Regions from separate parts of the Anaerosinus sp. genome, predicted to be linked through region 2. Evidence: riboswitches for the same ligand, from Rfam matches in the RefSeq annotation. Region 2 holds a riboswitch; each other region holds the start of a gene.
What was found. A riboswitch is a leader RNA that binds a small molecule or an ion and turns the genes downstream of it on or off. The one in region 2 is predicted to bind S-adenosylmethionine.

Region 1 (5,308 bases), on a different contig from region 2:
TTTAGAAATAACTTCACTTATGTCTGGTCCCCTCGGCGGAGACCAACAAATCGGTGCATTAGTTGCAACTGAGCAAGTCGACTTAGTAATCTTCCTTCGCGACCCGCTCACAGCACAACCACACGAACCTGATATCAATGCCCTCCTTAGAATTTGCGATGTACATAGAATTCCACTTGCTACCAATGCAAATTCTGCACATATTCTTCTTCAATATTTCAACGAATAATTCATATTTTACATTCTACCTTAGTTTGTACATTTTTTCCACAGAAAATGTAACTTTGTTTTTATAAATACAAAAAGGAACTGTTCTTAGTGTAAAAAACTAGGCTACGGTTTCTTTTTTATTTGAATTTAAATTTTATGTTAACTAAATTCAATATTCTACTTGAATTATTAATATGAGATTAACGTTTAGAGTTGATAGCTCATATCCACCAACAAAAGTATCATTTATATCTTTTGATTCCCCCACTCTAACAAGAATGGGGGCAACCACGAAAACTTTTGGTGCTATTGGAATTACGAATCAACGTGATACTATTATCTTCTGGAACAAAACCACGGGAATTTCTTTCGGCAATGCAATCGATTGGCAAGATCGCCGTAACTTAAATATCATAGAACGTTTTTCGAAAAATTTGGTATCGAAATTGCCAATTCCGTTGAAAATACCTGCTTAGGTACAGCTTATTTAGCCAGTCTAGCAATTGGCTATGGGATTCATTAGAACAGCTTTCAAGCCAATGGCAATTAGACCGTTGTTTTGAACCAAAAATATCATCAGATCATCGCCAAACATTATGTAATCAATGGGAAAAAGCAATTCGTCTCTTTTCAAAGGGCTAAAATAAATAGAGGTGACTAAGTCACCTCTATTTATTTTTTCTAAAGCCATATCCTTCGGAAATTTTCCTACCAAGAGCCAACACCTTTTCACAAATTACCGCTCTGCTCTTTTGCGGTGTATCATCTATGCCGCTTTTCCCTGGATAGAGCTGATATTTTTTTCTATATGATAAAGAGGTAACATTTGGCATGATGACATTTGCACCACCTTGCAATGCGCGGAATCTTGCTGTCTTATCCAATGTTTCCATTGCTGTCGTTGCTGGAATATTAATGTCTGGCATTAACAAACGAATGAGTGCAATCACTTTTAGACTCAATTCCAAATTGCCACTTTCACAATCAGCCAGCGGCGTTGCAGGATTTGGTATGAACGGCCCTAGTCCAACCATATCTAAAGGAAATTCTTTAAAAAACAAAATATCCTCTGCGATGGATTCTAGCGTTTGTCCTGGCAATCCAATTAAACAACCTGAACCAACTTCATACCCAAGCCTTTGCAAATCTTCCAAACAACGCACACGATTTTCAAAGCGCATTCCTGGATTCAATTTATGATATAACGATTGATCTGTCGTCTCAATGCGAAGTAAATAACGATCAGCACCAGCCTCTTTATAAGCTTTATATTCTTCATAAGTTTTCTCGCCAATGCTAAGGGTTATCGCTACATCCATTGCTTTTATCTGCTTTAATATCGCTGTCATTTTATCTACTGAAAAGCTGTCATCTTCACCAGATTGCATTACAATCGTTCTATATCCTAACTCCTTTGCCAATTTTGCTTCCGCAACAATTTCTTCTGGAGATAATCGATACCGATCTACCTCTCTATTTGCACATCTTAATCCACAGTAACAGCAATTCTGCTTACAGTGGTTAGAGAACTCAATCAGACCACGTAAATGCACTTCATCGCCAACGTACCTTTTCCGTACAGCATCTGCGGCATTTGCAAGTCCGCTATAATCACCTAAAAGAATCTCTACTATTTCCGCTTTATTTAACTGCTGGCTTTGCATCACTTTTTCGATTAAATTCATGTTTTCATCTCCATGACTGCATCATTGGCCAATTTAAATATAATTAGCCAATTCCATTATTATAGAAAAGTTTCGTTAAGTCAAATGGTGTTTCTTGATATACATAATAATTTAACCAGTTTCCAAACAATAGATTAGCTACGCTGCGCCATTTTACTAATGGCACTTGCGTCGGATCGTTATTCGGATAATAATTGCATGGAATATGCATATCCATTCCAGCTTTAATATCGCGATCATATTCCGCTTTTAGCGTCATTGGATCATATTCGGCATGACCTGTAATAAAAAACTGCCGTTTCTCCAGATTTGCCACTGCATAAATTCCTGCTTCTCCTTCTGCCTCAGAAAGGATTGTAAGTTCCGGAATTTTTTCAATGTCTTCTTTGCGAACTTCAGTATGCCTGGAATGAGGCACATAAAACTCATCATCAAAGCCTCTAAATAATGGCTCGTAATCTACATTTCTCTTATGTTTATATACGCCAAACACCTTGGGGCTTACCGGATACTTTTTAATTCCATAATGATAGTATAATCCCGCCTGTGAGCCCCAACAAATATGAAATGTCGAATATGCATGCGTTTTACTCCATTCCATAATCCCACAGACTTCTTCCCAATAGTCAACTTCCTCAAAGTCCATTTGTTCTACCGGAGCGCCGGTAATAATAAAACCATCATAATTTTTATGCTTTACATCAGCAAAAGTCCCATAGAATTGCGTCAAATGCTCTTGGGATGTATTTTGTGGTGTATAGCTTGCAGTATAAATAAAATCAACTTCTACTTGAAGCGGAGAATTTCCTAAAAGCCGTAATAATTGTGTTTCAGTTACAGATTTTATCGGCATTAAGTTTAAAATTAAAATTTTTAATGGACGAATATCCTGACTGTACGCTCTATCATCATACATCACAAAAATATTTTCCTTTTCTAAAATACTTGTCGCCGGTAAATTATTGGGAATCTTAATTGGCATAACTAAAACACTCCTTTATTCTCGTATAAAAAATCAAGTCCCTTTCTCAGAGAAAGGGACTTTTATTGCCACACAATCTCATCTTTCAGGAATTCTCCTGCTGGAATTAGCACCACTGCACCACGTGCCGGTTGCTGGGTTTCATCGGGCCAGTCCCTCAACCTCTCTTGATAAGAAATTTATTTAATTTTTGATGAATATATTACCACAATCTAAACCGCTCGTCAATGATATTATCTTGTAATTGATAAAGGTAAAACATAGCCAATAACAGCGATAAAATGCATCGCACTTCCAGCCAGAACAAACATATGCCAAATCGCATGATTATAAGGAACTCGTTTTGCCAGATAAAAGCCTGCACCTGCAGTGTAAGCAAGTCCACCAGCAACTAACCAATAAATCGTCTCAATCGGTACACTTTCCATTAATGGGCGAATAATGATTAAAGCAAACCACCCCATTAAAAGGTAACAAACCGTCGAGAAGATTTTAAAGCGTTTCACAAAGAAAGCTTTAAAAATAATTCCTGTCACAGCTAGTCCCCACATAAGTCCAAAAACAATCCAACCTAAAGTCCCATGAAGTGGAATTAATGCAAAGGGTGTATAATTTCCCGCAATTAGCACATAGATTGCAGAGTGATCAAGGAATTTAAAGAAAGCTTTCTTTTTCTCATTGGTAAAACTATGATACAAAGTAGATGCTAAATACAATAAAATTAAAGATACTCCATAAATCGTACCACTTACTAAGTGCCACAAACCACCATAGTTACCCGCAACAACAATCATTGCAATCAAAGCAGCTACAGATAATACAGCTCCAACACCATGCGTAATGGCATTAATTAGCTCCTCACATTTTGCTCTTAACATGCTACCTCCAAATAATTTATTTATGATATATATTATACCTCCCTTATAAAAAAATTGAAACAGTATTCGGCTTGAAATCCAAGCCGAATACTGTTTCTTTTTGAGCTAGCTCTCTATTCTTTAGCAGCCCCAGCCGCCGCCACAACAGCAGCATAACAATATTATAACGATAATAATAAACCAAACCCAATAGCAATTTCCACCGCCATTAAAGCCCATAATAAAACGCCTCCTTGAAAGATAATGCAGCTCTTAGCTACTGTATACTATGAACCCAGACGCTTTTTTGCTACTATTACAATCATTACCTTCATAAAATTAAAGGAAACTAAAAAACAATAGCGAAAAAATAGTTGTTAAGCTATATCTATTGGAGGTAATCACTCATGAATCAGTCGCATTATGAATGGCTAAAATCACAAGTTCCCATATTAATAGATAAAAAAATAATTTCATCAGATACAGCGCAAAATATCCTTAAACATTATGATATTGAACAAGAGGAAAATGACGATAAGTTCAATCGTATTGTAACTTTCATTGGCGTTATCTTTATCGGGCTTGGGTTGCTCCTTGTTTTAGCCTATAATTGGGATAACCTAACTCGGGCATCTAGACTTTCAATCGCAGTAGGACTGTTATTCATTTCTCAAATCGCAATGTTTCTCGGAATCGTTTACAATAAACTAACAAATACCTATAAGGAATCATTAGCCGCCTTCCAATCTTTAATGATTGGCGCTTCAATCTCTCTCGTTGGGCAAAATTATGAAATTGCACTACACCTGGATACAGTACTACTCATCTGGATGTTTTTAATTTTACCACTTGCATATCTAACCAGAACCGTTTCACCGGCTATTTTATATAGCATTCTCAACATGATTTGGCTCATTGATAATTTCAGTACACCCCAAGCGATCAGCGTTTGGTTATTTATCATACTGCTTATTCCAATTTATCGTCACTTTGATAAAAATATGATCATTTCCTCAACCCCTTTAGCTTGGTTAATCGTAATTAATTCATTAGCTGCATTTATTCTTACCTTTGAAAAATATTTCAACGATTTAATGATGCAATGTTTAACTTTGTTTTTCTGCTTTCTTTTTGTTATCGGTAGTCACCTCGAAGTAAAGACAGCCGTATCTCGCCGCCCATTAACAACCATTGGTGTTTTTGGGCTCATCACTTCCTGCTATTCACTTGTTTTTTCAATATGTTGGCAAAACGTTCCTCAAAATTTCACAAATCCAGTATGGTCTATTATTCTAATCCTCAGCATATTATCTTTAGGATTTAGTTATAAACTCTTCCAAGTCAGCAGCAATTTATTAACAAAACTTCTTTTAGCCTCACCTATTATAATTATCACTGCCTGTCTTCTCGCAGTATTTACAATGCAAGAAATTTATTCGGTTTCTTTAGCTAGTATTTATTTGTTGGCAATTGGACTTTTATTAATGGAAAAAGGATTTCGTCAAGCAAATTCTGCTCTATTAAATATGGGTATGCTTTTAGTTAGTTTTCTAGTAACAGCAAAATTCTTTGAT
Region 2 (5,308 bases):
TTAAAGTGATGGAAAAACTTTTGCTTGTTTTATCCGGGCCATCTGGTACGGGAAAAGGAACAATTTGCAAAGAGATATTAAATAAAAATAAAGAAATTAGATGCTCTATTTCAGCAACAACAAGAAGCCCAAGATTGGGTGAAATAAATGGTGTAAACTATTGGTTTACATCAAAAAAAGATTTTTGTGAAATGATAGAAAATGACGAATTGCTCGAGTGGGCAGAAGTTTATGATAATTATTACGGAACACCAGTAATAAAGCTTCAAGACATGTTAAAAGATAATGATGTAATTTTAGAGATTGATATTCAAGGTGCATTACAAATAAAGAAAAAATTTCCTAATGCAGTTCTAATTTATATTTTACCTCCTTCTATTGAAGAGTTGATTAAACGGTTGCATGACCGAGGAACAGACTCTTTAGAAGTTATTGAAAAAAGGTTAAGTTTAGCTCGTGAAGAAATTGCAAAAGCTGCATGCTATGATTATGTAGTTGTTAATGATAAGATTGAGATTGCTGTAAAAAAAATCATGGCAATTGTCATAGCTGAGCGTTGTAATGTAATTAGAAATAAAATTTTAATAAGAAATATATCTGAAAGTAGAGGCGAATCTAAATGATTAATCCATCGTTAGATATTTTAGTTAAAAAAGTTGATAGTAAATATACATTGGTTGTATTAGCTGCTAAAAGGGCAAGAGAGCTTATGGACGGTGATACCTTAACTGTTCATACAAAATCAACGAAAAAAGTAACAAATGCTTTAGAAGAAATCTATGATAATCAAATATCGTACAAAAGAACTAAATCTGGCATAAAGTAGGTATTTCATATGCTACAAAACAAGAATATTATTGTTGGCGTTACTGGAGGAATTGCTGCATATAAAGCTGTTGAAATCGTCAGCCGTTTAAGAAAAAATGGTGCAAACGTCCATGTTGTTATGACAAAAGCAGCACAAAATTTTGTAACGCCTTTGACTTTTCGTGAAATCAGTGGAAATCCGGTTAATACGAGTATGTGGAATGATGTCCCAGTGTGGAATGTTGAGCATATTGCATTAGCTAATTTAGCTGATTTAGTATTGATTGTTCCGGCAACTGCCAATATTGTTGGCAAAGTAAAAAATGGTATTGCAGATGATATGTTAACTACTTTAATCATGGCAACGAAAGCTCCAGTTATATTTGCACTAGCAATGAATGCCAATATGTATGAAAATAAAATATTACAAGATAATATAAAAGTTTTAGAAACCTACGGGTATAAATTTATTAAGCCTGAATCAGGTCATTTAGCTTGCGGTATTAGTGGAATTGGAAGATTGGCAGATCCAGAAGATATTGTTGAAGAAATAAAACAACATTTTATTTCTACCCAAGCTTTAATAAACAAAAAAGTGTTAGTAACAGCAGCTGGGACAATTGAAGCAATTGATCCAGTCAGGTATATCGGCAATCGTTCGAGTGGAAAAATGGGGTATGCTATTGCAAAGCAAGCGGCTTTATTAGGAGCTAGCGTTGTTTTAGTTTCTGGACCAAGCTATTTACCAGAACCAGAGGGTGTAACATTAATAAAAATAGAAAATGCATTAGAAATGCGAGAAATGGTATTAAAGGAATATAAAGATGCAGATATTATCATTAAAGCTGCTGCGGTAGCTGATTATCGACCACGCACTGTGGAAGAAAATAAAATAAAGAAAAATGAAGAAAAGTTAATTTTACAGTTGGAAAAGAATCCAGATATACTTCAAGAATTGGGGCAATTAAAAGAAAAAAATCAAATTTTAGTTGGTTTTGCTGCTGAAACTCAAGATTTGATTAAGTATGCCAAAGACAAAATCCAACGGAAAAATCTAGATATGATTGTAGCAAATGATGTTTCATTACCAGGTGCAGGGTTTAATATTGATACAAATATTGCAAAAATTATTTATAAAGATGGTAAAATTGAAAATCTTGATAAAATGTCTAAAGATGAACTAGCATGTCTGATTTTAGATAAAATAATTAAAAAATATCAGATTGTATCTTGATTTTTTTAAAAAGATACATTATGATTAATTAAAATGAAATATTTGCTCATCAAGAGTAGTGGAGGGACTGGCCCAATGAAGCTGCGGCAACCATTGAATCATTCAAAACGGTGCCAAATCCTGCAGAATAGTCTGTAAGATGAGAGTGAAAAGCTCTCTTTCGAGAGCTTTTTTTGATTTTAAATATTATATTAGGAGGAATAGATTTGACTAAAAAACGTGTTTTATTTACGTCAGAATCAGTAACAGAAGGACATCCAGATAAAATTGCTGATCAAATTTCTGATAGTGTATTAGATGCAATATTAGCGCAAGATCCAATGGGAAGAGTTGCATGTGAAACATTAATCACTACCGGGCAAGTGCATGTTGTTGGTGAAATTACTACAAATTGTTATGTTGACATTCCTAAAATTGTAAGAAAAACGATTAAAAATATCGGTTATACAAGAGCAAAATATGGATTTGATTCTGAAACCTGTGGAATTTTAACTTCCATAGATGAACAATCTGTAGATATTGCCATGGGGGTTGATAAAGCGCTAGAGGCAAAAAAAGGTACTATGGATGAAGCTATTGAAGCAATTGGTGCTGGAGACCAAGGTATGATGTTTGGTTATGCAACAAATGAAACTGCGGAATTTATGCCATTGCCGATTGCACTTGCTCATAAATTAGCACGACGTTTAACGGAAGTTCGTAAAAATGGTGAACTTGATTATTTAAGACCGGATGGAAAGACTCAAGTAACAGTAGAATATGTTGATGGCAAGCCAGTTCGTATTGATACGATTGTTATTTCTACTCAACATGGTCCAGAAGTAGATTTAGCTACAATTGAAAAAGATCTTATTGAAAAAGTGATTAAACCTATTGTGCCAGCAGAATTACTAGATGATGAAACTAAGTATTATATAAATCCTACAGGGCGCTTTGTTGTTGGCGGTCCACAGGGTGATGCGGGCTTAACTGGAAGAAAAATTATTGTTGATACTTATGGTGGTATGGCTCGTCACGGTGGTGGAGCTTTTTCAGGGAAAGATCCTACGAAAGTTGATAGATCTGCAGCTTATGCAGCACGATATGTAGCGAAAAATATTGTTGCTGCAGGACTTGCTGATAAATGTGAAATTCAAATTGCTTATGCGATTGGTGTTGCTAAACCAGTTTCAATTATGGTTGAAACTTTTGGGACTGCTAAAATTGAGGAAACTAAAATTGTTCAGTTAGTAAAAGATAATTTTGATCTTCGTCCAGCTGGAATTATTAAGACGCTAGATTTGAGACGTCCGATTTATGCAAAAACAGCGGCATATGGTCATTTTGGACGTACTGATGTTGATTTACCTTGGGAACGCTTAGACAAAGTTGAGATTTTAAAAAAAGCTTTAAATTAATTATGCTAAAGGGACTCAAAAGAGTCCCTTTACTATTTTGATAATATGGTGAAAAGATGAATAAAGTAGCAAAAATATTTATAAATATGCCAATAAAAACGATTGCAAAAGGATATTCTTATATTGTTCCCGACCAATTTTCTTATCTTGATATTGGCTGGAGAGTTTGTGTACCTTTTGGACATCAGTATTTAGAGGGTTTTGTAGTTGAAATCGCTTTTGTTGAAAATTGTGATGGATTAAAAGAAGTGGTTGCTGTAATTGACAAGAGTGCTTGGTTTAATCAAGAGATGATAGATACAGCTAAATGGATAGCGTCATATTACTTATGTAGTCTAGGCGAAAGTATGAGGCTTTTTATCCCTGGGAAGAAAAGTATTAGCGTGGATTTATTTTATGAGGCGATAGCATTAGAGGAAAATGGGATAAATTGTTGTTGTATTTATAAATATTTGCAAGCAAATGGACCGCTTAATATGAATTGCTTAAAAAAGTATTTTCCTACATATGACATGGAAAAAGTTCTAGAGCGACTATTAAGTGAGGGGAAAATTAAAAAAGTATATAAAGTCCGAAGTAGAGTGAAAGAAAAATTCGAAAAATTTGTTATGATTAATGAATTTTGCGATAAAGAGCCGAGCATATATTTAAAAAATAAGCCAGCACAACTGCGTTTAGTAAACCTAATGCTAACAAAAAGAAAACTTCCACGAAAGACATTAATGGAATTTTCTTCCTCGGTAATTCATGCATTAGAGAAAGATGGCTTTATTCACGTTGTAAATGAGCGAGTGTTAAGAGATAGTTACAAAGATTATCACTTCCAAATGGTAAAGAAATCTTTAAATCCGTCACAAGAAAATGCTATTGAACAAGTCACTGCAAAAATATACGAGAAAAAACATGATACATTTTTATTATATGGAGTGACTGGTAGTGGTAAAACAGAAGTATATATTAATATTGTAGAAAAAATTAGAAAGTTAGATAAACAGGCGATCATTTTAGTCCCTGAAATTGCTTTAGCAAGTCAAATGATTCAAAGATTTAAAGAAAATTTTTCAAATGACATCGTTGTAATGCATAGTAAATTATCTATTGAAGAACGTAATGACGCGATTGAAAGGTTGCATAATAAAGAAGTTGGTATAGTTATTGGGGCTAGATCAGCAGTTTTTGTGCCTCTTGATGATCTTGGTGTCATTATTATTGATGAGGAACATGAAGTTTCATATAAGCAAGAAGAACGACCTTATTACCACACACGTGAAGTGGCAAAAATGAGAACGTTTTATTCAAATGCAATTTTATTATTAGGTAGTGCTACGCCATCGCTTGAAAGCTATTATAAAGCTCAATGTAGCGAATATAAGTTGCTATCATTACCTAAGAGGGCAAATAATTCCAATTTACCTAGTGTTCATATAGTGGATATGAGGAATGAATTAGCGAAAGGCAAAAGATCAATTCTATCAGATGATTTGTATGCGTTAATAAAGAAAACTCTCGAAAATAAAGAACAAATTATTATTTTATTAAATAGACGTGGGCACTCTACATTTGTGTTATGCAGAGAATGTGGTCATATTATAAAATGTAATCATTGCGATGTTCCAATGGTTTACCACTTTAGTGGTATTTTACGTTGTCATTATTGTGACTCGGTGAAGACAGTACCGCAAGAGTGCCCGCATTGCTATAGTAGATATATTAAATACTTTGGAACCGGCACGCAAAAATTAGAGGAAGAATTATGCAGGCTATTTCCTAATGCAAGCGTGCTAAGGATGGATAGAGATACGACAACTAAAAAAATGGCATATGAAAAAATTCTGGATGATTTTCGAAAAGAAAAATATCAGATACTTTT
Region 3 (5,308 bases), on a different contig from region 2:
TTCCGTGACGTTGAGCTGCTTTGTTAACTTAAATAACTTCATTGGTTCTTGATCTGATAAAAGTTGACCTGCAATTGCAATTTGACGCTGAGTGGGGGTATAGATTCGCTGAGTCGTCTGTTCCTGAAATAATTGGATAAGCTGATTTTTTTCCGCCGAAGAAGCGAGTAGCTGAATCCCGACGCCGGTTTTTTTGTCTAAGTTAAATCCATATTCGCATAATATTTTTTCAACATATGGCAAATCACGGCGAATAGTTTTAGCACTGACTTCTAAATTTTCAGCTATTTCAGAAAGCGTAATTGGAGTTGCAGCTTTAGCTAATTGAAGAAGAATTTCCTTAATCCGCGGATTGAGCTTTGCGCTGTTCATTACAATGCCTCCTCTGTTTATCCGATAGTATGAGTTGGCTTTATCTTAAGATTAATTTTATTATACATTCAAAGTCGGTCAAACTCAATCAAAAGAAATCATGACAAGTCCATATTTATTATGGACAAAATTAAAGATTTCAATTTATTGATGAAAATAAAGTAGGAGGATAAGAATTTAGTCTGTGTAATAGTAAGATATAATGAATTTTTATATAAAGTCTTTCATTAGATAGGTAATGGAGCAACTTAAAGAAACTGTATAAAAATGGACCAATAAAAAACATAATTAACAGTAGGAGAACAATGCTCAAGAATTTGAATGTAAAATGCACCTGTTTAAAAATTCGTAAAAAGTTAAAACCTATGTTATCAGTGTTTGGTTAAATAAAAGGAGAAAAGAATAAAATGATACGTAAGCACCTATAAGGGTTTATTTAGGGATGAAGATTCAGAGGGAGCTAAAATGCCATCTGTATCAAGGTTTGTGCTATTGTCATGGTATCATTCGGGGAGGAATTATTGTTGATTCTACGTAGAGTCGTATATCTATGTCTTATAAGTTTATTTATGTTAATAAAAATATCGGTTGGGTTCGCGTCGCCGGATCTTGAAAAGCTGACAGCACAGGCTGTTATTTTAATAGAAGCAGACACGGGGAAAGTTATTTATGAAAAAAATGCTGAGAAAAAAATGTATCCGGCAAGTACGACAAAAATTATGACGACGATTCTTGCATTAGAAAAAAGTAATTTAAATGATGTAATTATGGTAAGCGAGAATGCTGCTGGGACAGAAGGCTCTTCAATGCAATTAGCGACTGGGGATCAACTGCCGATGATAGATGCGTTGTACGGCATTATGATGTTATCCGGCAATGATGCATCCATTGCGGTGGCGGAACATATCTCTGGCTTAGTTGAGAATTTCGCTGCGCTAATGAATGAAAAAGCACAACGCTTGGGGGCGTTTCATACGCATTTTGCAAATTCTTGCGGGTTACCAGATCCCAATCATTATACAACTGCACATGATTTGGCACGAATTGGAGCGTATGCATATAAAAATCCTATGTTTAGAGAGATTATCAAAACGCAGTATAAATCTTTTTCGTGGCGAGAATACCAAGCCCCCGTTCTATTTGAAAATACAAATTTACTATTGGGAAATTATCAGGGGATTAATGGAATGAAAACAGGCTATACGGAGGCAGCAGGGGAGTGTCTTGTTGCTTCTGCCGAGCGAGATGGTGTAAATCTTATTGCTGTAGTTTTGCACTGCGCGCAGGATTATCGCTGGTATGAGGCCGCGGCGTTATTAGATTATGGCTTTGAAAAAGTAACAATGGAAACAATGGTGACAAAAGAAGGCTCAAGCACTTTTGTGCGTGTAGATGATGGAATTTCTTATCGCGTAAAAGCAAGTCCTAATGAAGATATCAAGATTGCGGTATCTAACGGTGATAGAAATCGTTATGCATTGCAACTTGAAGTACCGACAGTTAGGGCACCTGTGCGAAAGGGACAAGCTGTTGGAAAGATAAATGTACTTTATGGCGAAGAAGTTGTAAGGCAAATAGATTTGCTGGCTGAAGAAGATGTTGAAGCAGGATTCAATATTTTTGCGAAGGTAGCAGGGCTTTTTTATGATGTAATTCAATGGGCAAGAAGTGCTATGGAATAAATAAGGGGGTGGAAATGTGAAAATTATCATTGCACCGGATTCGTTTAAGGGGAGTTTGTCAGCGATTGCGGCGGTCAAAGCGATAGAATGTGGAATGAAGAGAATTTTTCCCGCTGCGGATTTCATAAAAATGCCGATTGCGGATGGTGGTGAGGGAACGCTTGATACGCTTGTTTATGCGACTGGCGGAAGCATTGAAAAAACAAAAGTTATGTCGCCAATTGGTGGAACGGTGGAGGCAAGATGGGGCATCTTAGGGGATGGCAAGACCGCAATCATTGAAATGGCAGAGGCCTCAGGGTTGACATTGGTTGAAGCGGCAAAATGTGATATCAATAAAGCGACGACCTACGGAACGGGACAATTGATGAGGGCGGCGCTTGAAAAAAATTTACATAAGATTATTGTTGCCATTGGCGGCAGTGCGACGAATGATGGCGGCTCAGGAATGGCACAGGCTTTAGGGGCTAAATTCTTAGACGAAAATGGAGAAAGTATAGCGTTTGGTGGAGCAGCATTAACTTCTTTGGCAAATGTTGATTTAAGCAAATTCGATAGAAGAATCGAGCAGGTGGAAGTAGTTGTCGCTTGCGATGTTGCAAATCCGTTATGTGGTGAAAATGGTGCATCAGCAGTATATGGACCGCAAAAAGGTGCAACAACTGATGATGTGCGAAATCTTGATTGCGCATTAGGCCATTATGCAGATATTATGACAAGGGTCACGGGGAAAGATTTTCGGAATAGCGATGGTGCGGGGGCGGCAGGAGGACTTGGAGCAGGACTTTTGTGGTTTACTGGGGCAAGGATGAAACGCGGAATTTCGCTTGTTATGGAAACGCTCAATTTTGCGGAAAAAATCAAAGAGGCTGATTTAGTCATTACGGGGGAAGGCCGTACAGACAAGCAAACCTTATGTGGAAAGGCACCAATTGGAATTGCTGAGATTGCGAAAGCGTATCATATTCCTGTTGTCTGTATCTCCGGCGCATTGGGCAAAGGGTATGAAGAAATTTTTAAGGGCGGCATTGATGGTGTACAAGCAATCCCACACCAACCAATGCAGTTAGAAGATTGTATGAAAAATGCCGAAGTGCTCCTCACGCTTGCCGCTGAACGAGTGGCGAGATTGATAAAAATAGGGCGAGAATTAAAGTGAAAATAGAAAAATAATCGGTAGATAGAAAGATTACTTAATTGAGTGTTTTATAATGAGTAAATATATTGATGATGTAAAATATTTCAATAATAAAGTTTTAGGGCGAGTAAAGAGGCATTAAAATTTATTTTTAAACGGTAATTGTTACAAGTATACGATTTTTTATTGACAAGAGAATTTGTTAGTGATATTATCTAAACCATAATTAAATGAGAAGCTCTTATCAAGAGAGGTCGAGGGACTGGCCCGATGAAACCCGGCAACCGGCAGAAATGCAGTGGTGCCAAATCCAGCAGGAGTATATTTCCTGGAGATGAGAGAAAAGTAGTGTATGAATGATAGGCTCTTTTCCTCACGGAAAAGAGCCTTTTTGTTTGACTGGAAATAATTTTAGGGGGGATTTTAAATGAGAAAAAAGTGGGTAGGGTTGATTTTGGCTATGGTGGCAGTTTTGAGTATGACGCTAATCTCGGGTTGTACTTCCGATAAAAATGCAGATCCTTCGGCGGAAAAAACATCAATAAAGGTTGGGGTAACGCCTGGACCTCATGCAGAGGTTATGGAGGTTGTACAAAAAGTAGCGGCGAAAGAGGGTTTAACTATTGAAATTATTGAGTTTAGTGATTATATTCAACCGAACGTCGCATTAAATCAAGGGGAGATTGATGTGAATAGTTATCAGCATCAGCCATTTCTTGATGCACAGGTGAAAGACCGTGGCTACAAAATCGAAACTTTGGCAAAAACAATTTTGTTCCCAATGGGGGTATATTCCAAAAATTTGACGGCGATTCAGCAAGTTCCGGAAAATGGTGTAATCGCGATACCTAATGATCCTAGTAACGGTGGCAGAGCGTTAAACATTTTAGAAAAAGCGGGTCTGATCAAGTTAAAAGAAAATGCTGGACTTAGTGCGACGGCAGCGGATATTGTGGAAAATCCGAAACATCTTGTAGTCAAGGAATTAGAAGCGGCGCAGATTCCATTATCGTTAAGTGATGTCAGCCTTGCAGTGATCAATACGAATTATGCAGTTTCCGCAGGGTTAGTACCAACGAAAGATGCATTGTTTTTAGAAGATGCAGCTTCACCCTATGCGAATATTTTAGTCGTTCGGTCAGCGGATAAAGAGAATATAGCTTATCAAAAATTTGTGAAGGCTTATCATTCAGAAGAAGTAAAACAATTTGTCAATGACCATTTTGCTGGTTCGGGAATTGCAACTTGGTAAATAGATTAAAGGAGTGAAAAAAGTTGATTCAGCTATCGAATATAGAAAAGATTTATGATGGAGCATCGGGCCCAGTTCACGCATTAAAAGGCATTAATCTTCATATTAAGCGCGGGGAAATTTATGGTGTTATTGGACTTAGCGGTGCAGGAAAAAGTACATTAATTCGGTGTATTAACATGTTAGAACGTCCGACAAAAGGAAAGGTCATTGTTGATGGCGAAGATTTGACAGCGATGTCAGATAGTCAGCTTAGAAAAGCGAGAAAAAGTATCGGCATGATTTTTCAGCATTTTAATCTGCTTTCTTCAGCTACTGTCTATGAAAATGTAGCGTTTCCATTAACATTAATCGGAACAAAAAAATCGGAGATAGCAAAAAAGGTTTTACCTTTGTTAGAATTGGTAGGACTTGCAGATAAAAAAGATCAATATCCTGCGCAACTAAGTGGTGGTCAGAAGCAAAGAGTAGGGATTGCGAGAGCTTTGGCAAGTGATCCGAAGGTGCTTTTATGCGATGAAGCAACTTCTGCGCTTGATCCACAAACGACGAAATCTATTTTGGAATTAATCCGTGATATTAATCAAAAATTGCAATTAACTGTAGTTTTAATTACCCATGAAATGCAGGTAATTAAAGAAATTTGTGATAATGTAGCTGTGATAGAAAATGGTGTGATTTGTGAGCAAGGGACAGTGCTGGATGTATTTACGAATCCACAGCAACCGATTACGAAAGAGTTTATCAGTGTCATTATCAGTCGTGATATTCCAGAGGCATTTAAAGATGCTAAGATATCGCAAATCCCAATTCCAAATAGTAGTTTATTAGTTCGCTTATCCTTTATCGGAAATTCGGCGGAAG

Region 1: another riboswitch for S-adenosylmethionine. It lies ahead of metA (homoserine O-acetyltransferase MetA); the one in region 2 lies ahead of metK (methionine adenosyltransferase).
Region 3: another riboswitch for S-adenosylmethionine. It lies ahead of ACWZFG_RS10145 (MetQ/NlpA family ABC transporter substrate-binding protein); the one in region 2 lies ahead of metK (methionine adenosyltransferase).

Annotation. Positions count from the first base shown of each region.
Region 1 covers NZ_CBDNNH010000025.1:68,034-73,341, reverse strand. Annotated here, with positions in the region: gene mgsA (methylglyoxal synthase) at 1-229, shown strand, start outside; gene ACWZFG_RS12275 (FGGY family carbohydrate kinase) at 405-686, shown strand; gene hydE ([FeFe] hydrogenase H-cluster radical SAM maturase HydE) at 879-1,895, opposite strand; gene metA (homoserine O-acetyltransferase MetA) at 1,939-2,877, opposite strand; SAM riboswitch class I at 2,953-3,054, opposite strand; gene trhA (PAQR family membrane homeostasis protein TrhA) at 3,111-3,755, opposite strand; gene ACWZFG_RS12255 (DUF2157 domain-containing protein) at 4,142-5,308, shown strand, end outside.
Region 2 covers NZ_CBDNNH010000012.1:44,561-49,868, reverse strand. Annotated here, with positions in the region: gene gmk (guanylate kinase) at 9-623, shown strand; gene rpoZ (DNA-directed RNA polymerase subunit omega) at 620-826, shown strand; gene coaBC (bifunctional phosphopantothenoylcysteine decarboxylase/phosphopantothenate--cysteine ligase CoaBC) at 836-2,041, shown strand; SAM riboswitch class I at 2,085-2,187, shown strand; gene metK (methionine adenosyltransferase) at 2,248-3,438, shown strand; gene priA (primosomal protein N') at 3,495-5,308, shown strand, end outside.
Region 3 covers NZ_CBDNNH010000018.1:406,454-411,761, reverse strand. Annotated here, with positions in the region: gene ACWZFG_RS10160 (BglG family transcription antiterminator) at 1-372, opposite strand, end outside; gene ACWZFG_RS10155 (D-alanyl-D-alanine carboxypeptidase family protein) at 897-2,054, shown strand; gene ACWZFG_RS10150 (glycerate kinase) at 2,071-3,213, shown strand; SAM riboswitch class I at 3,431-3,533, shown strand; gene ACWZFG_RS10145 (MetQ/NlpA family ABC transporter substrate-binding protein) at 3,620-4,444, shown strand; gene ACWZFG_RS10140 (methionine ABC transporter ATP-binding protein) at 4,468-5,308, shown strand, end outside.